3 regions of the Viridibacillus sp. FSL H8-0110 genome follow, and region 1 is predicted to be linked to each of the others. Evidence: riboswitches for the same ligand, from Rfam matches in the RefSeq annotation. Region 1 holds a riboswitch; each other region holds the start of a gene.
What was found. Region 1 has a riboswitch for S-adenosylmethionine ahead of MHH98_RS19970 (O-acetylhomoserine aminocarboxypropyltransferase/cysteine synthase family protein). Riboswitches for the same ligand answer to the same signal wherever they lie in the genome.
Positions count from the first base shown of each region.

Region 2: it holds a riboswitch for S-adenosylmethionine, as region 1 does, so the genes downstream of both, MHH98_RS14430 (methionine biosynthesis PLP-dependent protein) here and MHH98_RS19970 (O-acetylhomoserine aminocarboxypropyltransferase/cysteine synthase family protein) in region 1, are expected to answer to the same signal.
Region 3: it holds a riboswitch for S-adenosylmethionine, as region 1 does, so the genes downstream of both, MHH98_RS02615 (5-methyltetrahydropteroyltriglutamate--homocysteine S-methyltransferase) here and MHH98_RS19970 (O-acetylhomoserine aminocarboxypropyltransferase/cysteine synthase family protein) in region 1, are expected to answer to the same signal.

Region 1 covers NZ_JBBOPJ010000001.1:4,032,399-4,042,604, reverse strand. The annotation lists gene MHH98_RS19995 (DMT family transporter) at 1-656, opposite strand, end outside; gene pepT (peptidase T) at 682-1,908, opposite strand; gene MHH98_RS19985 (lysoplasmalogenase) at 1,944-2,594, opposite strand; gene MHH98_RS19980 (hypothetical protein) at 2,719-4,404, shown strand; gene MHH98_RS19975 (NADPH-dependent oxidoreductase) at 4,572-5,303, opposite strand; SAM riboswitch class I at 5,503-5,616, shown strand; gene MHH98_RS19970 (O-acetylhomoserine aminocarboxypropyltransferase/cysteine synthase family protein) at 5,733-7,028, shown strand; gene MHH98_RS19965 (homoserine dehydrogenase) at 7,578-8,561, shown strand; gene MHH98_RS19960 (hypothetical protein) at 8,693-8,923, opposite strand; gene MHH98_RS19955 (EamA family transporter) at 9,037-9,915, shown strand.
Region 2 covers NZ_JBBOPJ010000001.1:2,878,091-2,888,296, reverse strand. The annotation lists gene MHH98_RS14440 (YoaK family protein) at 1-63, opposite strand, end outside; gene MHH98_RS14435 (aminotransferase class I/II-fold pyridoxal phosphate-dependent enzyme) at 361-1,539, opposite strand; gene MHH98_RS14430 (methionine biosynthesis PLP-dependent protein) at 1,535-2,665, opposite strand; SAM riboswitch class I at 2,737-2,840, opposite strand; gene MHH98_RS14425 (tetratricopeptide repeat protein) at 3,013-3,942, shown strand; gene MHH98_RS14420 (methyl-accepting chemotaxis protein) at 4,162-6,009, opposite strand; gene MHH98_RS14415 (YozE family protein) at 6,130-6,351, shown strand; gene deoD (purine-nucleoside phosphorylase) at 6,523-7,227, shown strand; gene MHH98_RS14405 (aminopeptidase P family protein) at 8,355-10,130, shown strand; gene MHH98_RS14400 (YtoQ family protein) at 10,160-10,206, shown strand, end outside.
Region 3 covers NZ_JBBOPJ010000001.1:524,251-534,456, reverse strand. The annotation lists gene MHH98_RS02625 (PrkA family serine protein kinase) at 322-2,217, opposite strand; gene MHH98_RS02620 (L,D-transpeptidase family protein) at 2,517-3,011, shown strand; gene MHH98_RS02615 (5-methyltetrahydropteroyltriglutamate--homocysteine S-methyltransferase) at 3,077-4,198, opposite strand; SAM riboswitch class I at 4,308-4,408, opposite strand; gene MHH98_RS02610 (S1 domain-containing RNA-binding protein) at 4,648-5,076, opposite strand; gene MHH98_RS02605 (DJ-1/PfpI family protein) at 5,317-5,868, shown strand; gene MHH98_RS02600 (alpha/beta-type small acid-soluble spore protein) at 6,337-6,546, shown strand; gene MHH98_RS02595 (tRNA dihydrouridine synthase) at 6,901-7,884, opposite strand; gene MHH98_RS02590 (YehS family protein) at 8,259-8,765, opposite strand; gene MHH98_RS02585 (MFS transporter) at 9,325-10,206, opposite strand, start outside.

The sequences.
Region 1 (10,206 bases):
GGCAACCCGACTGTTATTAGAGCAATAACAGCTAATATAATCCAAGCAGGAAGGGAAGCGATGGTCATGCCGAGAACCCTTTGGAAGGTATCTAAACGACCATCACACACATCCATCATCTTACGATTTCCAAGTGGATAAGCAAACGCTGCAACAATAACCGGCAAGATGCCTAACATTAAGCTTTCAATAGAAACTGTTTTAGCACTAGGGATTTGAATTAATATAATCCCAACTAAAATAATGCACGATATAAGCAATGACACGATAGGAATCTTCTGTCGTATTGTTTTCTCACCAAGTCGTATGAAGAAAAGAGGTGCTAATAATACTCCTGCAACAATTGTAAATTGCCATGTTCCCGATACGAGCCAACCAGGTCCATAAGCAGCCGCGAATGTTAACGGTGCATAAAATAGGACAAAGCCAACAAAGCTCCATAATAGCCAAACTTTAGGTCGTTTTTTCATTTCCTTTGTCATTGGTTGTATGCCTTTACGGTACATCACAATAACGAGTAAAAAGGGAATCATGAAAAAGTAACGTAATGATGAGCTCCATAGCCAGCTACCACCATCTAACTCCATTACTCGATTTAATATAAAAGTTACAGCAAAAAATAATGACGCTAAAACACCTAAAGCAATTTCTTTCAAAATATCACCTACCTATAAATACGCTTTATGCTCGTTGCTCAAATAATTGGACAATTTCGATGATAACTTCAGTAGCTTTAACCATCGTCTCAGCAGAAACATACTCGAATCGTCCATGCATATTCTCGCCGCCAGCGAAGATATTCGGAGTAGGCATTCCCATATACGAGAGTTGGGACCCATCTGTACCACCACGAACTGGCAAAATTAAAGGTTTGATATTTAGGTTTTCCATTGCTTTAAAGGCTACATCAACAATATCTTTTTGTGGTTCAATTTTTTCAGCCATATTATAGTATTGATCTGCTATTTCAACTGTAATGGCATCTTCACCGAACTCAGCTTTAATTTTGGCTTCAACTTCTTTAAATAATTGTTTTCTTGATTCAAATTCTTCACGGTCAAAGTATCGAATGATATAAGAAAGTCTTGCTTCTTCGATATGGGCGTTGAAGTTCATTAGATGAATGAATCCTTCATGACCAGATGTTTTTTCGGGTACTTCATCTGCAGGCATATAAGATTGGAATTTAATAGCCATTGTAATAGCGTTGACCATTTTATCTTTGGCAGAGCCTGGGTGTACACTTACGCCGAAAGTTTTAACTTTTACTCCAGCTGCGTTGAAGCTCTCATATTGTAATTCACCTAAAGGACCACCATCCATTGTATAAGCGAAATCAGCATTAAATGCTTCAACATCAAATTTATGTGGCCCACGGCCGATTTCTTCATCAGGTGTGAAGGCAACTCGGATTTTACCGTGTTTAATATCTGGATTAGAAATTAAATATTCCATAGCTGTCATGATTTCAACAATACCTGCTTTATCATCAGCACCAAGTAAAGTAGTACCATCAGTAGTAATCAATGTTTGCCCTACATAATTGGCAAGCTCTGGTGAATTTTTCGGAGATAGAACTGTATTTTCATTTAATTGAATATCTCCACCGTCGTAATTGTCATGACGCTGTGGTTTAACATTTGTACCAGTATAGTCTGTAGTAGTATCAACGTGCGCTAGAAAACCAATTGTTGGTAATTGTTTATCTGAATTAGCTGGTAGTGTAGCAAATAGGTAGCCATTTTCATCAAGAGAGATTTCAGTCATACCGATTTCGGCTAATTCCTTCTCAAGTACATGTAGTAAATCCCATTGTTTTTCAGTTGATGGAGTTGTTTCGCTTTCAGCATCAGATTGTGTATCAATTTGTGCATAACGTACTAGTCTTTCAATCACTGTTTCTTTCATATTGGAATATCCCCCTTATTGTAAAAGCATTGTCACTATTCTAACACTTTCTTTCGGATGACGGAATAATAAGAAATACTAATAGCAAACAATAGCTGTGCACCGTAATAGCTCACCATAATAAGTGCATGAGAAAAAGGTACATCAGTAATGAACATATTAATCGATAATATTGAATCTGAGAAAATAAATGATAGTGCCCCTATTGTAGCAAGCTTCGAGTTTGTCTGAATAGCTGTCCATCCCATTGTTAAAATAACAGTGATATATGCGATAACAGCAACACCTAATATGATGTCTCCAGATTTAAAGACAGTCCCAGCAATCCAAATAACCATAAACCCTCCATAAAGTAATAAAAGGGTAGCTGCAGGTCTAGCAATTATTTTTTCTTTAAGTTGTACAAATGCAACGATGTAGCAAATGTGACCGATTAAAAAACTAGTTAAACCAAATAAAAACCATTGGAGTGTTGCGTCACCAATCATACAAAAGAGTAATCCAAGTAGTAACCATTTTTTATAACTTGTATTAGGCGATGCTTTTTGAAACGAAGCTAACCAAATAATTAGAAGCATTGGAACTACTTTAAAGCTTAGTTTCACTGTAACAGGCTCAGCAGGTATAAAGAAAATATAAATGATGCCTAATAGAATGATTAAGCTAATGAGAATTTTTTGTTTCATATTCTCACCTCCCTTCATTAAAGAGTATTCTTGCCTAAAATAAATAAAACCTTTCTAATATAAAATATAACTGAAACTTTCTGAAGATTGTATCGTAAAATAGATATGTGAAAGGATGATCAAAATGATTGCTACATTAATAATGTCGGCGATAGTTGCAGCAGTAGCTGGACTATTAATCGTACCGATAACAAGTAAAACAAAAGATGGAGATTTGAAAGCTAAATTCAAAATCCAATTCTTTATTTTCGTATTCATAGTTGCATTTATAGCGACAGCAACAATTTACTATGTTCTAATAATTGATCAAAATTGGACGCTTTTATGGCCAGTGATAATTGTTTTAACAGCGCTTGGAGCTTGGTCTGCAAGTGGTATGGAGCGTAATTTAAAAGGTATTCTGTTTTTAGGAAGCTTAGGTTTTGGTGTATATATTTTGGCAGCGCCATTATTTAATGCGAATGAAAAATACACATCAGCTGAAATGACACAAAAAGTGGAACTGAAGGCATTTGATGAAACAAAAACACCTGCAAGCGTACCGCCAAAATTTGCTCGTAATAAAATGAAAAAGGCTTTTAGCCAAGTACCAAATACAAGCTACTATGAATTAGGTAGTTTGCAAATTCAGAAGGTTAACGGCGAATTTGTGTATATTGCGCCTGTTGAATTCTCAGGCTTCTTTAAATGGACGAAAGGGAAAGTGACACCAGGTTATTTTAAAATGAGTGCTACAGATTCTTCAGATAATCCAAAGTTCATCAAATCAGAAATGAAATATACGACTTCTTCATTTTTAAACAATAATGTTGAGCGTCATATTCGTTTAGAAAATCCAACGAAAATTTTCTACGGTGAGCCTCAACTTGAAGTTGATGATAATGGTAAACCATATTATATTCGTTCATATGGGAAATTCATCACAGCGCGTAACGGCTTTGATGCAGAAGGTATTATTATGGTTGATGCAAAAACAGGTAAATCTCAGACATTTGCTTTAAAAGATGTTCCAACATTTATCGACGGTGCAGTTTCACCGGAAGCAGTTAGCCTTCAAAATAGCTATTTTGGTAACTATGTTCACGGTTTCTGGAATAGTAAATTTGGAAAAAAAGATGTGAAATTACCTTCGGATGAAGGAACGGAAGCTAATGTTAGCCCAATCTTTGATGAAAATGGTGATATGTACTACTTCACAGATTTTACAAGTCCTAAAGAAGGTGTCGATTCAATGCTCGGTTATTCATTAACAAATGGCCGCACTGGAGAGGCAACGTATTACACGGGCAACCAAGAGGAAGCGTACATGGATTCTCAAGGAGCATTACAAATAATCGAAAAGAAATTTATCGAGAAAAAGTGGCATGGTCAAATGCCAATCATCTACAACTTCTATGGTGAAGCAAGCTGGTTAACACCAGTGCTCGATTCAAACGGTTTCTTACAAAATTATTTCATCGTCTCAGCTGCTAATCCTGAGCTTTCAGTTTCAGGAGCTACTCCAAATGAGGCATTAAGACAATATAAAGCTATCCTAAGTCGTGGAGGCAGTTCTGTAAATGGTAGCTCTAAACAAGAGCAAGCAACCATTAAAGGGAAAATTGTCCGCGTTTATAAAGAGAAAAGTGGCGACTTCACAACAGTATCGTTTATGTTAGATAACAAAGACAACTATAGCGTGAGCTCAGAAGTTGTACCATTAGCTATTTATCTACAAGAAGGTGACACAGTCGAAGTGAAATATATCAACTCAGGCGAAGTTTTCCTACCTGTAAAAGAGCTAGTAATCGAAGGTTTAGTCAAAGAATAAAATGAAATGCCTACCTGTCACTAAATAGTGGCAGGTTTTTTAATGGGATTATGAATAGTAATTTATCAAAGTGAAGGAGAAGAGGCGTAGTAAAACAACTTATAATAGGTTGAACTCATGCAAAAAAACTCTAAAACTAGGTATCCCTAATTTTAGAGTTTTCTTTATTACTTCCAAGTGAAGCCTTTCTGTGCTAAAAATTCATTGATATGTGGTCGACGCTGTTCTATTAAGAAATCCGCCATTTGTTTTGTCCAATTGGCCATTTTACGATTAGACCCGCGGCTTGCATAGTAGTCTTCCATTGTTGCATCATACTCATCTAACAATGTATCATATCGATCTACATCATAATTGTTTTCATGTAGTATAGCTTGAACTGGTAATCGAGGTTTTGTTTCATTACGCTTTGTAGGTACACCAATCGTCATAGCAAATAACGGGAATACATATTCAGGAAGACCAAATAATTCACTAATTTCTTTTGGATTATTACGCGCTCCACCAATATAACAGATACCGTAACCTTGGTCTTCAGCTGCAATAACGAAGTTTTGAGCGAAAAGAGCAACATCTGCTACACCTACAAGTACGTTCTCTGCAGAATCAGCAATAATTTCTACACCATTTTTTTGGCCCGCAACTTGCAGTCGTTTAAAATCTACACAAAATAAAAACGAAGCACCCGCTGTTCCAAATTGGAATTCATTATTCGAAAGTTCTCCAAGTTTTTTCTTTTTATCTTCATCTGTAACCCAAATGACACTATATGCTTGTACAAAATGAGAGCTCGCTGCCATTTGTGCTGTTTCAATTAAATCGACAACTACTTCTTTAGAAATAAGTTCTCCTGTATATTTACGCACAGAAGCGTGACTACGTAGTAATTCTCTTGTCATTATCCGAAACCCCTTTGCCAAATAATATATATTTACTGTCTATCTTTAGGCTAACATATTTTAAAGTCTACTTAAATTAAATTCATCTATCTAAAAATTGTATCTATTAAATTTAATGTTCAGAAAAAACAAATAAAAGTATTGACATTAGTTTGATTTATCTTCTATACTTGTCAACAAGATGGAACTGAATCAAATACTCTTATCAAGAGCGGCGGAGGGATAGGCCCTGCGATGCCCAGCAACCGGTGAGTGACGAACTCACAATGGTGCTAATTCCTACAGATTTTTAATCGGATCTGACAGATAAGGGGAGGAAAAATTGCTTATGCAACCCTCTTCTTAGCGAAGAGGGTTTTTATTTTTCCAAAAAATCCTCCTCACACCTCCGATTTGCCATCTCAAAAATACATTTAGGAGGAATGAATGATGACAAATTTACGTCCAGAAACTTTATTATTACACGGTGGCCAAGTAGCAGATCCAACAACAGGTGCTCGTGCTGTACCAATTTATCGTACAACTGCTTATGCTTTTAATAGTACGGAGCATGCTCAAAAACTATTTGCACTTGAAGAACCCGGTAATATTTATTCTCGTATTATGAACCCAACTGTCGATGTATTTGAAAAACGTGTTGCACTATTAGAAGGTGGAACAGCGGCAGTAGCACTATCTTCAGGAATGGCTGCTATTTCATTTTCAATTTTAAATATTGCACGCGCAGGCGATCATATTGTTGCTTCAGGTAGTTTATATGGCGGTACATATAATTTGTTAGCCAATACTTTACCACGCTATGGTATTACAGCCTCATTTGTAGATGAAAGAGATCCAGAAAACTTCCGTACAGCGATTCAAGAAAATACAAAAGCGATTTATGTGGAAACAATAGGTAATCCAAGTTTAACTGTAGTGGATATTGAAGCTTTGGCAAATATCGCACATGAAAATGAGATTCCACTAATTGTTGATAATACATTCCCATCACCATATGGTTCAAATCCAATAGAGTTCGGTGCTGATATTGTAGTGCACTCTGCAACAAAATGGATTGGTGGCCACGGTACAGTAATCGGTGGTGTCGCTGTCGATGCTGGTAAATTTGATTGGACGCAAGGGAAATTCCCTGACTATACAGAACCAGATGCATCTTACCATGGTATTCGCTACGGTGTTGATGCTGCAAGTGCTGCATTCGCAACTCGATTACGCGTTCAATTGTTACGTGATTTTGGTCCAACATTAAGTCCTGACAATGCATTCCAGTTAATTCAAGGTCTTGAAACATTACATTTACGTGTACCACGACATAATGAGAATGCTAAAAAAGTAGCTGAATACTTGCGTGGTCATGAAAATGTTGAGTGGGTTAGTTTCAATGGATTTGAAGACAGTGCAACTCACGAAAATGCGAAAAAGTATTTAAAAAATGGGTTCGGATCAGTATTAACATTCGGTATTAAAGGTGGCCGTGAAGCTGGTCGCCAGTTAATTGATAACATTGAGTTATTCTCGCATGTAGCAAATGTAGGTGATGCGCGTTCATTAATTATCCATCCAGCATCTACAACACACCAACAGTTAAGTGCAGTAGAATTAGTATTAGCGGGTGTTTCTGAAGAGCTTGTACGATTATCAATTGGTTTAGAAGCAATTGAGGATATTATAGAAGCACTAGATAACGCCTTCGCAAAAGTAACAGAAGCTGTTGTTACAAAGTAAGTATTTATTAATGAAGAAAAGGCTAATTCAAGGGATGACGAGGGGCATTATGTCGTCCTTTTTTCTTTTCAAATCGTTATTTTTAAACTAGTAACATTTAATCTGAAATTCCAAAATACAGTTAAAGTGTTGTTATTCTTGGCTTGTGTGACCTTCTGAGAAAAACAATTGTCCTTTCCGGAAAGATTTTTCTTGTAATCTGTTCATTTATAGTCTAGAATCATCAATAAGTAAAAAAATTGAAGTACAGTGTATTAGTAATTGATATAATTGCTAAACGCTATTTGAAAAACTATTCGTAAGGGGATTATGGGGGATATACGCTGTAAAGGGGTTAAATACAGTTGTACAGCAACATAATTAGTAAATATCTTTTCTCTGAATTATTTAGAAGTCAATATCATATGGTGTTGTGCTAGAAAACAAACAGAATTGGAACTACAAAATGATGTTTAACATCTGGCTTTGAAGTCATCAATACTAGATGGAGTTTGAACACAATTTGGAGATTGAATGTAAGATTGCAATTTTATTTTTGGAGGCGATCGTATGGCGGCAGTAAAAGTAGCGATTCTAGGATTTGGTACTGTAGGGCAAGGTATTTATCATATCATTAATGAAAAGCGTGAACAGTTTAAAGAGACATTAGGAGTAGATATTGAAATCGCTAAAATTTTAGTACGTGACGTAACTAAACCACGTTCAAATGCACCACAAGATTTAATAACAGATAACTTTGAAGATATTTTAGCTATTCCAGATTTACAAGTTGTATTTGAAGCAATAGTTGGGGAAGAACCAGCATTTAAATATTCAGCACTTGCAATCGAAAATGGTTGTAACGTAATTACTGCTAACAAAGTAATGTTCTCTAAACATGGTTTAGCTTTGCAAGAAAAAGCGAAGCAATATGGCGTACAAGTGGGCTACGAAGCAACAACTGCTGGTGGCGTTCCTGTTATTAAAACGATGCAAAATATCTTACGTGTAAATGATGTACACCATATTCAAGGAATCTTGAATGGTACATCAAACTACATCTTAACTCAAATGCGTAGTGAAGGATTAGCGTTCGATGATGTATTAAAAGATGCACAAAGCCTAGGTTACGCTGAAGCGGATCCTTATAACGATATTTCTGGTCAAGATGCATTCCGAAAACTTATGATTCTTAGTGCGTTAGCATTTGGTAAACAGCCAAGGTGGGAAGATGTTGATGTAATTGGTATTACAGAAATCACATCTGAGCAAGTAGATGAAGCTTCTGCTAAAGGTTTACGTTACCGTCATGTAGCAGATGTACAGTTAGGTGAAAACGGAGAGTTAATTGCTAAAGTAGGACCTGAACTAGTTGGTCCAGAACATCCACTTTACTCAATCGAGGGTGTTAATAATGCTGTTGCTCTTGATACAAACTACATTGGGACCCTAACTCTTGTAGGGCCAGGAGCAGGAATGTTCCCAACTGCAAGTGTGATGGTTGAAGATTACGCAGACATGTTAGCTAAACAAACAGCACCTGTTACAATCTAAATATAAATTGGAGCTGCAATCAGTTGCTAGCTTCTACATATCGCAAACACCAGTGGCTATTGTAAAAGCCATTGGTGTTTTAATTTTCTTTCAATATAATGCAAAACAAAAAGACAGCTCTTGGCTGTCTTTTAGTCCTCATCTTTAATATCAATGTCTTCTGGAATCGGCGTGTTCTTCCAAATCTCAATTTCTTCTTTGATACGTTCAAGTTGTTCATGGAAACGCTCAAATTGGTCACTGCTGATTAAAAATTGTTCGCCATCGTGAACCGCATGAATGCGACCTTCTAGGATGTAACGCATCACTTGTTGCTCTGGCATTGAGATATCTTTCGCTGTATCTGTAACAGTTTTGTACATAGATCAATGCCTCCTTTTGCCTTCATTATAATAGAAGAAACCGTCTGCCTCAACTTTCAGAATTTATGGTATATTTATGAAAAGATACATAAGGAGTGAGCAGTTAAGTGAGTATATTACCCTATGCTTTTGTATTATTGGCAGCTGTTTTATGGGGGACAGTTGGTACTACACAGACATTTTTAACAGATGGTATTAATCCTCTTACTGTTGCTATGATGCGATCAGCAGTTGGTGGCGGCACTTTACTGATCATAGCTACTTTAATGAGAAAGATAAAATTTCGTCATTGGGCTTGGAAGTATACTTTTTTTGCAGCACTATCGATGGCTCTATTTCAACCGCTATTTTTTTCATCGGTACGTTTGACAGGTGTAGCCATTGGAACTGTCGTAACGATTGGAAGTTCGCCAGTATTTGCAGGTTTAATTGATTGGCTTTATTTCAAAAATAAGCCGACGCGCACATGGGGAGTAGCTACATTACTTGCTATAGTTGGATGTGTATTATTGTTTGTGAACAAAGGAGAGGCAACTATCAATCCGATTGGTATTGCCATGGCTCTATGTGCAGGAACAGCTTTTGCAATTTATACACATGTGAGCAAGGCATTAATGGAAAAAGAAGAAGCGATGCCAGCAGTGGCTATGACATTCTCAATCAGTGCGTTATTATTGTGTCCAATCTCATTAATATATGGAATTGAATGGGTCGGACAAGGCGCAAACTGGCTACCATTAGCATTCATGGGCGTTTTCGGTACTAGTATCGCGTATTTGTTATTCTTAACGGGCTTGCAAAAAATATCATCATCTTCAGCGGTGACACTGTCACTTGGAGAACCATTAACGGCTACTATACTCGGTGTATTTCTAGTAGGTGAGTATCTAAGTGTAACGTCATGGTTTGGTGTTGCGATGCTACTCGGTGGTATTTTAGTTATTACATTTGGTGGTCGTGTTAAAAAGGTTAATAAAATTTTAGCTACTTAGTTAAGGCTAAGTAGCTTTTTTGTGGGGAAAATGAAGTATAGATATGAGTAGCATGAGCTATTTTCGGTATTATGGTAGCGGATTAGGACGTGAATATTCTGCTAAATAACAAAGGGCCGAGTTAGCGCAACAAACAATCGAGTTAATGCAACAAACAGCTGAGTTAGTGCAACAAACAATCGAGTTAGTGCAACAAACAATCGAGATAGTACAACAAACAACTGAGTTAGTGCAACAAACAAGTGTTTATCAAGATATCCAGCTTCAGGCGCTAGCTGCTCGGGTCGTTTC
Region 2 (10,206 bases), 1.2 Mb from region 1:
TATCATGCCCATAATCAATGAATTAGGTGATAAAGCGAGTAAGTTTTTCGTTTTATTTCCCATTTGGTTTATCTCCTTATCAAAGATGTCCTGTTTTCCCAATATGAAAATTCGTTTTCTTTTTTTGTAAAAGAAAAGTCGCATGAATAATTATAGCTTTACCTCACAATTTTCATTTATTCTGTTTCAGAAATATTTTCGATTTAACTGCTGAGTACCATTGCAGACGATCTAAGTTTTTCAATAGGAAGCTTTTTCTGATGAAACTATAGCTGAATTTTGGAATTACTGTAATGAATAAACTGCATTTAAATAGAAAAAAACGCTCCACCAAGTTAGTGGAGCGACTCATACAATCATCTATTTATTGCCTACAACAGTAAGTTCTTTCGCTTTTACAAATGCTTGCTCAAAATCAGCAATTAAATCGTCGATATTTTCAAGGCCTACAGAGAAGCGTAAAAGACCGTCTGTAATACCACGTTTTTCGCGTTCCTCTTTAGGAATAGCTGCGTGACTCATTGTGGCTGGATATGAGAGAATTGATTCTACGCCACCAAGACTAACTGCGAAAATCGGAATTTGAACATGTTCAACAAACGCTTTAGTGATTTCGCGATTAGGTAATTTAAATGATAATACAGCTCCAGCACTTTTTGCCTGTTTTGCATGGATGTCATGACCTGGATGCGATTTCAAGCCAGGGAAATGAACTTCTTCTACTAATTCGTGAGCTTCTAAATAATTTGCAAGTTTTGATGCGGATGCTGTCGATTGTGTTAAACGTGCATTTAACGTTTTAATACCTTGAATTAATGAGAAGGAGTCTTGTGCGCCTAAAATGGCACCGAATGAGTTTTGCATGAAGTAGATTCGGTTACCAAGCTCTACGTCCTTTGTTACCGCAAGCCCTGCAATAATATCGCTATGTCCTCCTAAAAACTTAGTGGCACTGTGTAACACTACATCTACACCAAGGTCTAATGGACGTTGGTATAAAGGTGTCATAAATGTGTTATCTAAAAATGTTAGAGCACCATTTGCCTTTGCAATAGCTACAACCCCTTCAATATCTGTAATACCTAGAAGCGGGTTAGCTGGAGTTTCTATATATAACACCTTTGTATTTGGACGTATAGCCGCTTCTACTGATGTTAAATCAGAGAAGTCAGCAAATGTATGCTCAACGCCAAATTTCGTTAACACTTGTGTCACAAAACGGTATGTTCCACCGTACACTTCAGATGTCACAACAATATGGTCGCCAGCTTCTAATATCATAAATGCAGACGCGATGGCCGCAATACCGGAAGAGAATGCAAATCCGCGTGCCCCTCCTTCAAGTTCAGCAATCGTTTTCTCTAATGCATCACGAGTTGGATTACCAGAGCGACTATAATCATATGGACCAAACGAATCGAAATGCTCTTGATCAAAAGTAGATGATAAATATATTGGAACATTAACTGCACCTGTTTTTTGCTCGTAATCACCGCGAGTAGAAGCAGTGATTAAACTTGTTTCAATGTTTTCATTAATTGAACTCATATGATGACACCTCTTTTTCTAAGATAGAAAAAACTTGTTGTAAATCCGCGATTAAATCTTCTGCTTCCTCAATACCAACTGAGAAACGAAGTAAGGAGTCATCAACACCGCGAGCAATTCGTTCTGCTTCAGGAATATCCGCATGTGTTTGTGTAGTAGGATATGTGATAAAGCTTTCAACACCACCCAGGCTTTCAGCGAAGACGATTAACTTCAAGTTTTCTAAAAACTTACCAACCCATTCACCTTTTTGTAAACGGAAGGAAATCATTCCACCTTTACCAGCAAACAGAACGTCTTTTACTAAAGGTTCTTGTTCTAAATAAGCCGCGATGTGCTTAGCATTTTCAGTATGTTGTTTCATGCGAAGGTGTAATGTTTTTAATCCACGTAGCAGTAACCATGAGTCAATTGGAGCAAGCGTTGCACCTGCAGCATTATGGTTTGTGAATAGTTTTTCGCTAAGCTCTTTACCCTTACTTACAACAAGACCCGCTAGAACATCATTATGACCACCGATGTATTTAGTTGCACTATGTATAACAATATCCGCACCTAGCTCGATTGGGCGTTGATAGTAAGGTGTTAAGAAAGTATTATCAACAATTAATAATAAACTATGCTTTCTTGCAAGCTTAGCATAAAGTTCAATATCAAACTCCTGCATTAATGGATTGGTTGGTGTTTCAATGAAAATAGCACGTGTATTTTCATTTATTAAACCTTCAACCTCTGATACAGAAGAGAATTTTGCATAATGAGATTTGATTGCATATTGTTCTTGGTATTGACCGAGTAAACGGTATGTACCACCGTAGATATCCTCAGGTAAAATAATTTCGTCACCCGATTTAAATAGGGATAGAACTAATTGAACAGCTGCCATCCCGCTACTACAGGCGAAGCCAGCGTCTCCAGATTCTAATTTAGCAAAACCTTCTTCTAAAACGGTACGTGTTGGATTTTTTGTACGTGTATAGTCATAACCAGTTGATTGGCCAAGCCCATCATGAGTATAGGCGGTAGAAAGATAGATTGGTGTGTTCACAGCACCTGTTTTGGAATCGGTATGATTTCCCAGCTGAACTAATTGTGTCGCAATGTTTTTGTTTGTCATCATGTCATCATCCTTTATAAAAAAGTAAAAGGCCCTCTAAGGAAGAGGGCCTTCAAAATATGAAGTCAATCTCCTTATCTACAAGACTACGTCTACTGGAATTAGCACCTTGCCGCATTTAGGGTGGTTGCTGAGATATCGACGGGCCAAGTCCCTCCATCTCTCTTGATAAGTAAATATATTCAATTGTTTGAAAGTTAATAATAATGAAATTTTACCATGTGAATATGATAATATCAACCTTATTATGAAGCAAATCTAATTTGAAAAGTTTATAAATTTCTATAAGTGGTACAATTTTTATATGAATATGCTATTATTGCATAGTTGAATTGGAAGGTGACAAGATGAATTTAAATGACATAGCTGTTAATCAGTTATTACTAGAATTTAAATTTGAAGAAGCTCAAATGATGCTAGAGCAAGCAGTAATGGAAAAGAGAGATATACAATCGCTCCATAACTTAGCATGTTTTTATATAAGAGACACAGAAGAATATTATAAAACTTTACCCCTTTTAGCTGAAGCAATTGAAAAACAGCCAAAGCATTATTTTCCTTTTGCTTTACTAGGTGAAATTTATTTGCGAATGGAAAAATACATTTCAGCCATCAGGATTTTAGAATATGCATTAAAAATGAAAGATACTGAAGTAGTCCATGCGAACTTAGCAGCAGCATATTTTAATATGAACAATTTTGAAAAGGCAGCAGAACATTATAAAAAGTCCGCAACTGATGGCGATTTTTTGAAATATGCGGAAATGGTTTCATACTTACAGTTAGATGATCACGATTCTGTACTTAAAACACTGAGAAAAGTTAATGAAAATGATGAAAATTATATGGGTGGAGTAAACGTGGCTGAACTTTTTGCTCAAATCAACTATTTTGATGAAGCAATCCCGTTATTTGAAATGGGATGGAGAGAAATAGTTAGATCATATGAATGGGTAGAACATTATGTCTACTCACTCATTCAATTAGGTAGAGTAGAAGAAACCGCAGATATTATAGACCAGATGAAGACAGAAACGACTGATGAAATTGTAGAAAGCAAAGTAAGGGCGATGGATGGAGAATTCATAGAGGGGAATATTGAAGAAACCATTATGGACTTGCAACATACAAATGAAAAATATAATACACTGATTGGTCGTATTTTGAATGGCTACCGTCCTAAAATTTTCTTCGAGCCATATTATGTTTCTCAATGTTATCTTTACGGATGCAAAGTACATGGTAATAAAACGTATGATGAATATGTAAATATGTAAGTGGCCGAGAGAAATGATAATATCTCTGGCCATTTTTGTTTATATAGAGCCTATAACTGAAGTGTATTCATTAATATTACTATAAAAGGTTGTCTTGAAAAGGTGTAGGGTAGGAGGGATATAGTATGAACTTAGTAAATTTTTATAAAGCGAAATCAATAGTGGGAAATAAAAAAACTTGCAATCTCATTAGAGTTTGCAAGTCATTTAGTGGAAAAGTTATACTTTGAATTCCCCAACCACTTTTCGTAACTCATCTGCCTGATGAGATAGTTCAATCGCTGATGCTGTAATTTCTTGCATTGAAGCAGAGCCTTCTTCTGCAGAAGCTGCTGAACGCTCTGTACTCATAGCTGTATTTTCAGCAATTTGATTTACTTCTATAAAGGATACAGCCACTTCTTGGCTATAGCTTAAAGTTTGCTCAATTTGAACTACCATTTTGTTAATAATGGCTACAGTTTCGTTTGTTTGTTTAATAATTTTATCTAAGGAAGCATTTGTTTCATTTGTCACTTCAACACCGCGTATGACGTTTTGTACACCATCATGGTTTTGTGAGACAATAGCTTGTACTTCTGATTGAATTGACGAAACAATCCCGGTTACTTCACGTGCTGCTTTTTGAGATTGCTCTGCTAACTTTCGAACCTCATTTGCAACGACAGCGAATCCTTTACCATGCTCACCAGCTCTGGCAGCTTCAATGGCTGCATTAAGGGCAAGTAAGTTTGTTTGTTCCGAGATTTCAGTAATTGTACGAATAATGGAAGTAATTTCGGATGATTTCTTACCAAGTGCTTCAACGGTTTCTGTCGTATTGGCCATAGTTTCTTCTATTAACATCATAACATTTGATGACTGTTCGACAGTTTTTCCACCAAGCTCAGCAGCGACTTTCATCTGATCTGTTGCTGTTTTCACATGTTCTGCATCTGTACTTAAATAACGAGCCGCCTCTTCTAATAAATTCATCTTTTGAACTGCGTTATTCATCCGTAGCATTGTTTGTTCGCTACCTTCAGCGATTTCGCCTGTTGAATCAGCAATTGATTGAATAATATTCGAATTTTCATCTGCTGAAGCCATTAATTGTTGGCCACTGGCTGAGACGTTCTCCGCTAGTGTACTCACACGTTTTACTAATGCCGAAATGGATGTGATTAACACATTTGTACTATTTGCGATTTCTGCAAATTCATCTTTTGTCTTGACTTTAACCCGTTTTGTCAAGTCACCATTAGCTTGTGCGATATCTAGAATAGATGTATTAATTGCAGCTGTATTACGTTTAATTGAACGGAACAGGATAGTACCAGTTATTATAGTTAAAATAATAGATGATATTGTTAAAATTAAGAAAATTATCATTGCGATTTCTGTTTGTTGTTCAAGTGATTTGATTTGCTCGTTGTTTTTCTTGGTTAGTACGTCATTAATCATTTCAATATGCACATCTATATAACTCATAGCTGTCTTGCCATTTCCAGCGAGAACAAGTTTTTGAGCATTTTCAAGGCCTGAATTTTGGCGTGTATCTATCAGTCGCTTCGAATACTGAATATAATTGTCATAAAATTGGTCAATGGAAGTAATTCGATCTAGCTCTTCTTTACGATCAGAGAATATTTTTTGTAAATCTAATAAATTTGCTTCAATTCGGTCTTTATCTTGACTATACTGTCTTAAGAAATTATCTTTTCCTGTAATAATATAACTTTGTTCAGAGTTTGACAGTTTCGCAATATCCGCAGCTAAACTATTTACTTTCATCTGCTCTACTAGATTTTTCCCTGTGAACACCTTTAATTCATTTTGGAGGTTAGACATATTTGAATAGGAAACAACAAGCATTGCTGATAGAATAATGATGAGTATAAAGAAGTTAATAATGATACGGCCACGAATCATTTTGAAAAAGTTCGATTGAATAGGTCCATGAACTTCAATGTTTTTTTTCTTCTTTTTCATTTTGAAAAATGAAGCTTTTGAAACTGATGACTTGTTAGTGCTTTGATTATCACTTCTCTTAACAATTTCACTACTTCTTTTTGATTTTTTAACCAATTTGTCACCAACTTTCCATATTTCTATTGAATAATGTTCATTTTACTTCTTTGTGAAAGAATATTCTATACTTTTCGAAAAATAAATCATTACTATGTAACTATTAGGAGGGAGATATTTATGAATCATTCGTTCTACAGTTATGTTCAATCATTTCGTGGTGGTGGAAAATATGATGAGAAATCTACGTTTGCAGAAGCGGCTTTTCACGATCATAGCTTTCCTAAACAATCAACAGATTTTCATCTACTTTCGAGATATGTCGAAGAAAAAGCAGATGAAGAAATGAGTGCGCGCGTTTTTGATGAGCTTTGGTATTTATATGAGTTAAAATATAAATAAAATAAGTAATAATTTAATAAAAATTGGATATATTGAAAAATGTAAGTTTTTTATAGCTTATTTAAGATAATAATTGTCAGAGGTCAGACTTTCTTGGTACAATGCTTGTAGCATCATAGCCAAATTATAGAAATATGATGAATAACAATACTATTGAAAAGAGTGATACTAATGAGTATTCATATTAATGCAAAACAAGGCGATATCGCAGACATTGTACTACTTCCTGGTGATCCACTTCGTGCAAAGTACATTGCAGAAACTTATTTAGAAGATGTTATACCTTATAATGAAGTACGTAATATGTTAGGGTTTACAGGTACATATAAAGGTAAACGTGTATCGGTACAAGGTACAGGTATGGGTGTGCCGTCAATTTCTATTTATGTAAACGAATTAATGCAAGAATACGGTGTTCAAAAGTTAATCCGTGTAGGTACTTGTGGAGCAATCCAAAAAGATGTTAAAGTTCGTGACGTCATTATTGCTCAAAGTGCTTCTACTGATTCTAAAATGAATGAAATCATTTTCAATGGTTTAGATTTTGCTCCAACAGGTGATTTTGATTTACTTTTAAAAGCATATAATGCTGGGAAAGAAGCTGGCCTTAATTTAAAAGTGGGTAACATCTTTACTGCTGATATGTTCTATAGTGAAGAAAACCAAAATGAAAAGTTAGCTCGTTATGGTGTTTTAGCAATTGAGATGGAATCTGCAGCACTTTATACTTTAGCAGCTAAATATGGCCGTCAAGCACTTTCAATCCTAACAGTAAGTGACCATATCATTACTGGTGAAGTAACAACATCTGAAGAACGTCAATTAACATTTAATGACATGATGGTTGTAGCATTAGAAGCAGCTATTCAAGACTAGTCGTATCAAGAGTTTGCGTATTTACAATTTTTAATAAGTGACCAAAAGTGACCATTTCAAAAAAGGTGGTCATGATTGGTCACTTTTTTATTTGTTTAATTCATTAAATAATTGTGTTGCTTGTTATTTTTGAGATATATCAATATCGGAATACGTATCAAGAGTTTCACGTATATTTTTTTGTCCTAGCTGTTTTAAACCAATACTGGACGGATATTTATTTTCATTTAAAAATTTGTTAATTCTATTCTTTCAGTAACAAAAGAACTTCAAACAAATACAGTTAATTTAGAATTGATAGCTCCTTCTTTGAAAGAACAAACAGCAACTATGGAACAAATAAATACCGTGGCTTTAAATCTAAGTATGGATGCGTAAGTGTTACAACTGAAAGTGTATTTAATACGCGTTTATAAAAACGAGCATATGACATAACAGCCTCCATGCAGGGTATATACTCCTAGCATGGAGGCTTTTTCATTAGAAAACCACATTAGTATAAGTATTTTTGTTGGCAGTTGTTAACCTTCTATTTCCTATTATTTATCTATAACTTACTTTGAAGGAGAATATAGTAAATATATTGTGTATGTATTCATTCATCATATGCTCTCTTTATACTCGTTTACTTATTATAAATAAAAAACTAAAAAAAGTGTCTAATCTATGTTTTTGAGATATTTGCTGAAATCATAACGGACTACAGAAAGAGGTATTTAACTTGAGTATTGCAAAAAAATTAAACACTATTTTTATAGGAATGATTATATTAATTTGTATTATCGTGAAGGTATTTTATAGTAGATTATATTTTGAATGAAGAAAATAAAAATAGAAACTCGGTTAATCAATCTTAAACCATACAGAATCTATAATAACGTTCTTACAGCGGCCATCGGTATCTAAAAAACAAAGTAATCTTTGTTAACTCAATGTTTTCTTTTGCTTCTATCTAGATTTCATTATTATTAATTCGAGGTAGGCCTCATTTAAGTTAGGACTTTGATCTAATTTAGATGTATGATTATATTTAGTGAATTCTGAAAAATAGAACTACTGAATAGTTTATGAACTACATAGTTATATAATCGTGAAGACACAAAACTAGACTGATGGAGGTATTAGGAATGAATATTAAAGATCGAGTAGCCCTGTTAAGAAAAAAAATGTTAGAACATCAAATAGATGCGTATATCGTCCCGAGTTTTGATGCTCATCTAGGTGAGTATGTAGCAGATCATTGGAAATCTAGAGAATGGATTTCTGGTTTTACAGGTTCAGCGGGTACGGTAGTAATTACTTTAGATGATGCTGGTCTATGGACAGATGGTAGATACTATATTCAAGCTGTGAGCCAATTAGCGGACTCTGGAATCAGATTGTTTAGAATGGCTGATCCTGGTGTACCAGCGTACTCAGAGTGGCTTGCGGACGTTCTAAATAAAGGAAATACAGTAGGCTTTGATGGCACTGTATTCTCTATTAATATGGTTAGAAAAATGGAAGCTGATTTTAAAGCGAAAAATATCGAATTAAAAATGAAGCAAGATTTAGTAGGAGACTTATGGGAAGACAGACCAGAAATTCCTAAAGGCGCAATTTTCATGCATGATGTGAAATTTGCCGGTAAAACTCAAATAGAAAAATTAACTGAAGTTCGAAGTGAAATGGCGAAAAAAGATGCAAACTATTATATCTTATCGTCACTTGATGATATTGCATGGCTGTTAAATATAAGAGGCGTAGATGTCCCAAACAATCCAGTAGCCATTGCGAATGTAATTGTAACGGATAAAGATTGTTTCTTATTCATTGAAACGAGCAAAGTATCTCCAGAGGTTAAAGCAGAACTTGAGGCGCAAGGAATTCAAGTGAAAGCAACGGAAGAAATCCATGCAGTACTAGGTGAACTTGCAAGCGAAGATACAATTATTTTAGATGCGAATAAAACAAATAGTAGCCTCTACTATGCCATTAACACCGCTACTAAAAAAGTTGAATGTACAGATATTACAACAGATTTAAAATCTATTAAAAATGATATTGAAATCGAGAACATGAAATGGTCTCAAATTAAAGATGGTGTAGCGATCGTTAGATTTATTAAATGGTTAAAATCTGCGGTTAGTACTGGTGAGGTAACAGAAATTGCTGCAGAGGAAAAACTAGAAGCATTCAGAAGTGAGCAAGAGGGCTTTGTTGGACCGAGCTTTGATACGATTGCAGGTTATAAAGAACATGCAGCGATGATGCACTATAAAGCGGCTGAAGAAACACAGTTTACGCTTGAAAATGAAGGGCTGTTCTTAATCGATTCAGGTGGCCAGTACTATGATGGAACAACTGATATTACGAGAACGATTGTTTTAGGTAAGCTTACAGACGTACAAAAAAGAGATTTCACATTAGTATTAAAAGGATTTATTGCATTGAGTGCAGTGAAGTTCCTACATGGCTCTTCAGGTGCTAATCTAGACGTTTTAGCGAGACAACCAATATGGCAACATGGTATCGATTATAAATGCGGTACAGGACATGGTGTAGGCTTTTTCTTAAATGTTCATGAAGGACCACATAGCATCCGAAATACGAATCATGTTCGTTTAGATAGAGGCATGATTATTACGAACGAACCAGGTATTTATCTTGAAGGTGAATATGGTATTCGTACGGAGAACTTATTAGTCGTTGTTGAAGACGAAAAAACAGAGTTCGGTCAATTTATGAAATTTGATACGATCACATATTGCCCAATCGATTTAGCGGGTGTTAACACAGAACTGTTAGTTGAGAGCGAAAAACAATGGTTAAATGATTACCATGAAGAAGTATATGCGAAACTGTCACCTTACTTAAATGAAGAAGAGTGTGCGTGGCTAAAAGAAGAAACAAAAGTAATCTAAATTAGTTCATATTATGAGGAGGCTTTAACATGGAATTAACAGTCTACTTAGCTGGAGAAATTCATTCTAATTGGCG
Region 3 (10,206 bases), 3.5 Mb from region 1:
GACTTTACATCATAATCAAAAGACCGTTATTTCTTGATATTGCATTATTAAGTACGGCTCCCTGTAAGTTTTACTTCTTATATGAAACCCCTTAAAATTGGAAGGCACTTTTCTTATAATATGTTAGTTTTTAGAATTGTTTAACTTCTTTTTGTAAAAAAAAAAGAGTGCCCTAAAGTTTATCTGGACACCCCTTATTTAAAAAGAAAAGATAATATACGTTTTGTAATAGCTGTCTAGAAGAATGCGCCATGCTCCCTTCAAATCGCTAAAGGGCATCCGTCCAGCTCTTTTCGGGGTAACTAGACGCTTTTCTTAACTTTAACGATTCAGTAAGCTGCCTACATATTGCAATAATTCATTTGCTGAAGTTGAATTATATCCATGTTCATCTATAAGCCTTGCAACAACTTCGTTAATCTTTTTAAGCTGAGATTCGTCAGGCATTTTTGAGGACGTTGTAATTTTCACAACATCTTTTAAATCAGCAAACAGTTTCTTTTGAATTGCTTCACGTAATCTTTCATGAGAATGATATTCGAATCTCTTTCCATTTCTTGCATAAGCCGAAATACGAATCAAAATTTCTTCTCGGAATCCCCTCTTCGCATTCTCCGAAATTCCTATTTGTTCTTCTATGGATCGCATTAGTTTTTCATCTGGATTCATTTCTTCTCCAGTAAGGAAATCTCGAATTTTATTTTTATTACAGTATGCTTCAACATTATCGAGGTAATTGTTCATTAGCGTTTTTGCAGATTCTTCATACGAATAAACAAATGCTTTTTGAACTTCATTCTTAGCAATATCATCGTATTCTCTTCTTGCAACTGCAATATAATTTATAAATTTTTCCCTATCTTCTTGGGAAATCGAGGCATGTTGGTCAAGCCCATCTTTAAGCGAGCGTAAAACATCTAATGCATTAATAGATGGCACTTCTTTTCGAATAATGGCAGATGAAATTCGATTTATTATATAACGAGGATCGATACCATTCATGCCCTCATTTGGATATTCTTTTTTCAATTCCTCTACATCAATTGAGTTATATCCTTCTACACTTTCCCCATCGTACATACGCATCTTTTTCACAAGATCAATACTTTGCTTTTTAGGTGTTTCTAACCTAGTTAAAACAGAAAAGATTGCAGCTACTTTTAATGCATGAGGGGCAATATGAACATGCGCCATATCACTTTCATTAATCATTTTCTCGTAAATTCGCTCTTCCTGACTTACTTTTAAATTATAAGGAATAGGCATCACAATAATTCTTGAGTGAAGTGCCTCGTTCTTTTTATTTGAAATAAAAGATCGGTATTCAGTTTCGTTCGTATGAGCAACAATTAACTCGTCAGCACTTATTAATGCAAATCTGCCTGCTTTAAAATTGCCTTCTTGTGTTAATGACAATAAGTTCCATAAAAACTTTTCATCTAATTTAAGCATTTCCTGAAACTCCATCATGCCACGGTTTGCTTTGTTAAGTTCTCCGTCAAAACGGTAAGCACGTGGATCTGATTCAGAACCAAATTCCGCAATCGTTGAAAAATCAATACTACCAGTTAAATCAGCAATGTCCTGTGATTTTGGATCAGAAGGTGTAAATGTCCCAATCCCCACACGTTTATCTTCTGAAAATGTAATCCGTTCAATCATGACATTTTCAATAAGGCCATCATATTCTTTTTCGAGTCTCATCGTGTTTAAAGGAGATAAATTACCCTCTATGCGCAAACCATACTCTTCATAAAAATCTTTACGCAAATGGTGAGGAATAAGGTGGAGTGGGTCTTCATGCATCGGACATCCTTTTATTGCGTATACCGCTCCTTCATCTGTTCGTGAATATTGCTCAAGCCCTCGCTTTAGCAATGTCACAATTGTAGATTTCCCTCCACTCACGGGTCCCATTAATAATAAAATCCGCTTGCGAACATCTAATCTTCTTGCTGCAGGATGAAAGTATTCCTCTACCAATCTTTCAATTGCCGATTCGAGCCCGAAAATTTCTTGTCCAAAAAAGTTAAATAATTTTTGCCCATCTCTTTCTTCTAATCCAGAGCTTTTAATCATATTGTACACACGTGAATGGGCTGTTTGAGCAACTTCCGGCCTTTCCTTTACAATGTTTAAGTAATCCGCAAACGAGCCTTCCCATTTCAGTCTGTTTTCTTCTTCACGATAAACTTTAAACTTACTTAAAATGTCTATAGCCTTCCCTCCATTCTTAGCCTGATTTATAACATAGTATGAAATTAGAGAAATAATGATACCCAATAATGAGTCATTGTTGAGGATTCTTCTTTGAGGAAATCTTGAAGTAGCTTATGGAGCATGCATTCAACTGGTTAAAGTGTCATTAATCCTACTAAAGACCAATTTTATAGTTGTCAGCAGTTTTACCTTTTCTGCCATTCCTTCTAAAAAAATTGTGAATGTCAATATGTCATTATGAAACTCCCTATATAACAAACATATAATGTACTGTAACAACTTCGGAGGTGATTACACTGATTCATACGGTTAAACCAGGTGAAACACTGTTTCAACTTTCTAGAGATTATCGCACACCGCTATCCGCAATTATAAGCGCGAACCCATCTATCAATCCAAATGTACTTTATATTGGCCAACCTATTGTTATTCCAGGTTTTCCTGATCCTAATACAATTCCATATCAAATTGATGTTTCACTCAACAATCGTTGGCTTAGATTATATAAAGATGGTATTTTACAAAAGCAATATCCTATTGCGGTTGGAAAAATGTTAACCAATACACCTGTAGGAAATTTTATTATCATTAATAAAGCACCTAACCCAGGAGGCCCATTTGGAACGATGTGGATGAGCTTATCAAAAGATACGTATGGAATTCACGGCACAAATGATCCAAGCTCAATCGGTAAGGCCGTATCTCACGGCTGTATTCGTATGCATAATGAGGATGTAGAAGAGTTAGCAAGTATTATTCCAATAGGAACTCCGGTTTTTATACATCCATAATGGTAAATAGGACTACCCACAATAGTCTGATAGCTGACTTTTGTAGATAGTCCTTATTTTAAAATCTATTTATTCCAAACGTCTTTAGCGATACGTACAACATGACGTAATTTTTCCCATTGCTGTTCTTCAGTTAATAGATTGCCTTCTTCAGTAGAGGCAAAACCACATTGTGGACTTAAACAAAGTTGATCGATATTCACATATTTCGTTGCTTCTTCGATTCTTCCTTTAATTTCATCTTCATCTTCGAGTTCAGAAGTCTTGGAAGTAATCAATCCCAAAACGACATGTTGATCTTTAATGAATCGTAATGGATTAAAATCTCCTGATCGTTCATTATCAAATTCTAAGAAAAAGGCATCCACATTCACACGTGAGAATAGTTCTTTTGCGATCGGCTCATACGCACCTTGATATAACCATGATGATTTAAAATTCCCTCGACAAATATGGATCGTAACCGTCATATCTTCCGGTTTATTTGCTACTGCTTCAACAGTAATATCAGCAAACTTTTTTACTAATTCATCTGGATCAAATCCCTGCTCTTTTATCTTATCTCGGAAAACATCACTGAACAAAGCTCCCCAGCTTGTATCATCTAATTGTAAGTAGCGGCACCCTGCTTCATAAAAAGCTTGAATCGCATCTTGATATACTTTACTAATATCTTTAGCTACCTCATCGAGTGAAGCATATGTAGGATTGCTTAAATACGGTTCGCTTCCAACTACACCCGAGTAAAAAATCATATTAGGTCCTGGGATTGTAATTTTAGCAACATGCTCACCGGCAATACTTTTCAAATACTTAAAGTCTTCTAAAAATGGATGTTCTTTAGGGAACTTTAATTTCGAATCGACCATGTATGCCTCCGCTTTTTTCATCGCTCCATTAAAAGCACCCGAAAGGTCTATTTCATAAACACGAATCCCTTCAATCGCTCTGATAAAGTCTAAATGCCACCATCTTCTTCTAAATTCACCATCTGTTACAGCAGATAGACCAACTTCTTTTTGTTTTTCAACAAGCTTAGCAATTTCTATATCCTCAACTAATCGTAATTCTTCTTTAGTGATCTGACCTTGTTGATATTGTGCTCTTGCATCTTTAAGTACTTGTGGGCGAAGAAAGCTCCCTACATGGTCTGCTCGAAATGGTGCTTTAGTTACTGTATTAGTCAAATTAGACAACCCCTCTGAAGTTAAATTTGTATTTTTTATTGAGCTTTTCGAGGTACAAAAAAACCCCTTCTTAAAAGAAAGAAGAGATTGGCTTCATGGCTATTTACTCTTCTTATCTTCAAGCGTTACGCTTCTGGAATTAGCACAGTGCAAAAAAAGTCTGTTGCTGAGATATCAAAGGGCCAGTCCCTCCATCTCTCTAAATAAGAAAGTTACATATTTAATTACTAGTTAACAATCTACATGTATATCCATAGAATGTCAATAATCAGAACTATTTACCTGTTCAATTCAAGTTTTATCTTATTAAATATTTATTAATTTGTAGATTTGATATCGATCATATACTTTATTTAATTCTAATGACTAAAGTAGTGTCTGTGACTATGGTCCATAAAATTAAAGAAACGCACATCTTAAAAGATGTGCGTTTCTTCTGCTATCTATAATTATCCTCTTCGTCCGCCTCTTCCACCGCGTTTAGACTCGGTGCTGCGTTTTAGAGTAGATAAGTTATCTTCACTTGATTTTAAGAATTTAGCCATCTTATCTTCAAAGGTTTCCTTCGGTTGGAAATTGCCTCGTGGACGACTATCTTTCTGGCGATATGGACGCTTCGTATATGAAGACGTATTTTCAACAGGTTTATCAATCGCTTTTTTAATGGATAAGGCAATTTTTCCTTCTTTTTCGCTTAGGACCTTAACTTCTACTTGATCCCCAACTTTCAGATGGTCATTAATATCTTTTACGTAAGCTTCTGCAACTTCACTAATGTGCACAAGTCCTGTGACCTTATCTGGCAACTCAACAAACGCACCAAAATTTGTGATTCCTGTAACCTTACCTTGTACCTTGCTACCAATTTCTACTGACAATCCATTTCCTCCTAATAAATACTATACTTTATTATATCAAATTTAATTTTTGGCGCCAGTATTCCGCTATATTTTTTAATATCAACAATATTTCCAATTTAATACTAATAACTTAAATAGTATCCGTGACTGGCACAATTAGATTTTTTAAAAAAATCTATCGTAATAGAGGGAATTGATAATATATTCAGAATATACAAGTGAAGGCGAAAGACCATTTTTGAGAGGAGGAAATGAGTAATGTCAAAGAAAGTATTATTGTTAGCTGGAGATGCCGTTGAGGCTTTGGAGATTTATTATCCTTATTATCGTTGTCTTGAAGAGGGCTATGATGTGCAAATAGCTGCTCCATCGAAGAAAAACTTACAGACGGTCGTTCATGATTTTATTGGTTGGGATACTTATACAGAGAGTAAAGGATACTTAATTGAATCTCATTTGGCGTTTGAGGATGTACAGCCTGAAGAGTATGATGGATTGATTATCCCTGGAGGTAGAGCTCCTGAATACATTCGATTAAATGAAAATGTTCCAAAAATCGTTGCTCATTTCTTTGAGGCAAATAAACCTGTTGCAGCAATTTGCCACGCTAGTCTCATTTTAACAACTGTTTCTCAATACTTAATAGGTCGCGAATTAACGGCTTATATCGCATGTAAACCAGATGTAGAAGCTGCGGGTGCAACTTATATTGAAGATCCTCTCCATGTTCAAGGAAACCTCATTTCCGGACATGCTTGGCCTGATCTACCCGGATTTATGAGGGAATTCATTAAACAACTGAATCAATAAGGTTTGTTAATAAAAGATAGACAAAAGAACGTATCCATATATCCTAAAGTATTTTGGATACGTTTCTTTATAACTACTGATTCACTTCCTCATAAACCTCATTCATAAACAGTAAGCATTTGAAATTAGTATAAATTAAAATGTAGATCAGTTTTAATCTGTAATTCAATTGGATATTCTACACTCTAAGCTACTAAATTCCCCACACTTATTCTGCCTGCATTATTATTTCTCCGTTTGTTTCACAGAATAACCTTTTTGTAATTACTATATTTTTATTTCAAAAATACTATTTACAATCCCTTTCATTAAAAGCTACATTAAAAAATTTTTTTTAAGACAATCCAATGAGGCTTTTCTGTCGCTATTGCAGCCTAAAAATATTTGTAGGATGAACTTTTCACCTCTTAACTAAATGTATTAAAAACAAATCTTTGTCCATTCTAATATCACAAGGAGGTGAAAGTTATGGCTTCAAATAACCGAAGTTCAAATAAACTTGAAGTACCTGGTGTTCAACAAGCGATTGATCAAATGAAATATGAAATTGCTCAAGAGTTTGGTGTACAACTTGGAGGAGAGGCTTCTTCTCGTGCAAACGGTTCAGTTGGTGGAGAAATTACTAAACGATTAGTTCAAATGGCTGAAAACCAAGTAAAAGGAAATTCCGGGAAATAAAAATCCAAAGTAAGAAGGTAGAGTTATTATGCTCTACCTTTTTACTTTGGATTTAAAAACTTTAATTTAAATAATCACAGTCTAATCGAATTCTTCTAATTGGAATTCGTTCTTAAATGATTATAGTAACTTCTACCACATACTGCTTCAGAATGTACAGAGTGTATGTGGCAACACAAGGGTGCTGGTAGGTTTATTCCATTCTTAAGACCTTTTTCTTTCAGAAAACAGACTTTATCAAAATAAAAGGTGCGGCCGCAAAGGAACTTGAAACTAAATAAAATAAGTACACATGAGTTGATGTGATTCATTTTTTCTCTAACTTTTTAAGAGTTTCATCATTTCACTGTCCCGTCAACATTCTTTTCCAAAGTTATCAAGCAATGCACGCACTTCATCTGTTGATTTCGTGTTCATCAATTGATTTCTTAATTCAGCAGCTCCAGGGAATCCTTTGACATAAATTTTAAAAAAGCGATGAAGCCCTGTCATTGATCGTGGTAGTACTTCCGCATATTGATCTTGAAGATCAAGCTGCAGTCTTAAAAGATCAAGATACTCTTTACTGCTATGCTCTTTTGGCTCTTTTTCAAAAGCAAAAGGATTTTTAAAAATACCTCGCCCGATCATAACGCCATCAATACCATATTGTTCAGCAAGCTGCTGCCCAGTTTGACGGTCAGGAATGTCTCCATTGATTGTTAGTAGCGTATTTGGTGCGATACGGTCACGTAATTTTTTGATTTCCGGAATTAGCTCCCAATGCGCATCTACTTGGCTCATTTCCTTTCTTGTACGTAAATGAATAGAAAGGTTCGCAATATCCTGTTTTAAAATATGCGTTAGCCACTCCTCCCACTCATTTATATCGTTATAGCCAATTCGTGTTTTCACGCTGACAGGCAGTCCGCCCTCTTTTGCTGCTTGAATAAGTTCTGCCGCAACATCTGGACGCAGAATAAGACCACTACCTTTCCCTCTCGATGCCACATTCGGTACAGGGCAGCCCATATTAATATCGATGCCTTTAAATCCTAGCTCTGCCATGCCAATACTCATTTGACGGAAATATTCGGGATTATCCCCCCAAATATGTGCCACCATTGGCTGTTCATCTTCTGTAAAAGTCAAACGGCCACGCACACTTTTCATGCCCTCTGGATGACAATAGCTATCCGAGTTTGTAAACTCTGTGAAAAATACATCCGGTCGACCGGCTTCACTTACAACGTGACGAAAAACAACATCTGTCACATCTTCCATTGGTGCAAGTACAAAAAATGGTCGTGGTAAATCACGCCAAAAATTATCTATCATTTCAAACTCAAATCCTCTCACTATGGATACAACTTCAAACTCTCGGTCAAAAAATATAAAGCCTAATGTTCCACTTCTTTTACACTTATATCATGTTTAATAACTTATTATCAAACACAAGTACATTTGGACATTTATAATTTATGAAAAACTATTGTGAAAATCTGCAATATTTATTTTAACCAAAATTGATCCTGAATGTTATTTTACACACAAAAAAGCAGATGGTATAGATTTTTTCTATACCATCTCCAACCTCGCGACCACTTCGCAATGTGTCGCATGCGAGAACTTACTACATAAGAAATAAATTTATCTAAACATAAATAACCATACATTTGAAAAACCCCTTTCCAAAGAAAGAGGCTTTTGTGAAAATTAAGTATACTATTCCCTTACGCTCTATATCTTACAGCCAAACCTTTTAAGAATTTACGTGCGAAATTATCGCCACAATCTTTATAATTTCTATGCCCTGGCTTTCTTAAAATAGCGCCTAATTCACCTTTTGAAACGGCTATACCGCCATCATCAAGGATATCCAACATATCTTCCGTTGTTAGTTGTAGTGCTACTTTCAATTTCTTAAGAAGCATATTATTCACATGGTCCTTAGTAGTTTCAGGAGCTTTTGGTTGTCCTTGTTTTGTATCTTGTTTTCCTCTTTTGAAAGTAATGAAACCATTTAAAAATGACTCTAACATTTTATAATCACATTTTATCTGATCGTCATTTTCTTCTACGCTAGCTTCATCATCAAATTCATCTTTTGATTTTGTCAATATTTTTGGTACTTCTTCTCTTGTTACTTCCATACCACCAAGTTTAAATATCTCTACCATATCTCTATTTTTTATATCTAGAGCGTATCTTGTTCTAATTAAAATATCATTGTTATCCATTTATAATGCACCTCATACTATTGCTTATTTTCTTCGTCGCTTCAGCAGTTTGATTGTCCTTTAAGAATCTTAACACGTATATACACAACGTTGTTAGTAGTACCTTAAAAAAATTCTATTTCTATCAATTAGCTTTAGGAGTCGACATCTATATATTTACATCACCTACATTATTCAAATGGCGATAACTCTCCAAATATGTGTAAACACTCTTACAATCTCCATTTTCACAAGAACTAACGTTTTTTTCAAGTTATGTCGCATTCTCTTTTAAACTTCCATAAAACGGAATATAACTTAGTACTCACACATCTTTATTTTCTCGCTTACTAACTAATCTATACTACTCTTTAGTGATTTTAATAATTGAACAATAATTTAAAAAAGACCATAGAATATTTTCAAATCCATGGTCTTCTTTAGCATCGCACTGTATGTGTTTTTGTATATAGACTTACTCAAGACAAGCTGACTAAAGTCATAAGATTAATAATCCATCAATCAAAACGGGAATACATTTCAATTGATCGTTAAATTAACATTTTCTTATCAGTAATATTTAGTATTTTTCAATTGATTGCATAGGCTTCCATGTACTTTTTTTCAAAGTAAGCATGACAATAAAGGAAATGCAATATAGAACAGCTAAATAGACCATCGCAACTGTCATGTCATAACTCTGTAGAATATATCCTACAAGGATTGGTGAAAATCCTCCAATAGCTCTACCGAAGTTAAAGATTGTGTTTGTAGCCGTACTTCGAATCTGAACGGGATAAAAGCTACTAATTAATGCACCATATCCGGCAAACATTCCATTTGAGAAGAATCCAACGATTGCACCACCTAATAATACGCCCACACTTCCAGTTGCATATGAGTATAAAAACACAGCACATGCAGAGGCAAGAAGAAAGATTCCAAAGGTACGCTTTGCTCCAAATCGATCCATGAATCTTCCGAAGGTTAACATACCAATAATCATTCCTACTGCTGTACTGATTGTCCAAAGTGCAGAGCTTGAAATAGATAAGCCTTGTGATTTTTGTAGCATAGATGGAAGCCAAATCATCAAGCCATTATAACCAGCAATTTGAACAGTTGCCATTATGATTAAAGAGATTGTCGTCATTGTAGTTCGAGGGGTTTCAAACAATTGAAATAACTTACTCTTTTCATCTTTATTACCGATTTTCTTATTCTTCTGAGCAGCTAGCCACTCAGGTGATTCGTCTAGATTCTTACGTACAATAACGGCAAAAATAACAGGCACCACACCAACGAAAAATAATGCTCTCCACCCTAAAGTAGGAAGAATAATTGCACTAAGCAACGCCGCGATAATGACACCGTATTGAGCACCTACACTTACATAAGAAGATGCTCTCCCTTGTTTATTCTTCGGCCAGGCTTCTGCAACAAGCGCCATACCGATTCCATA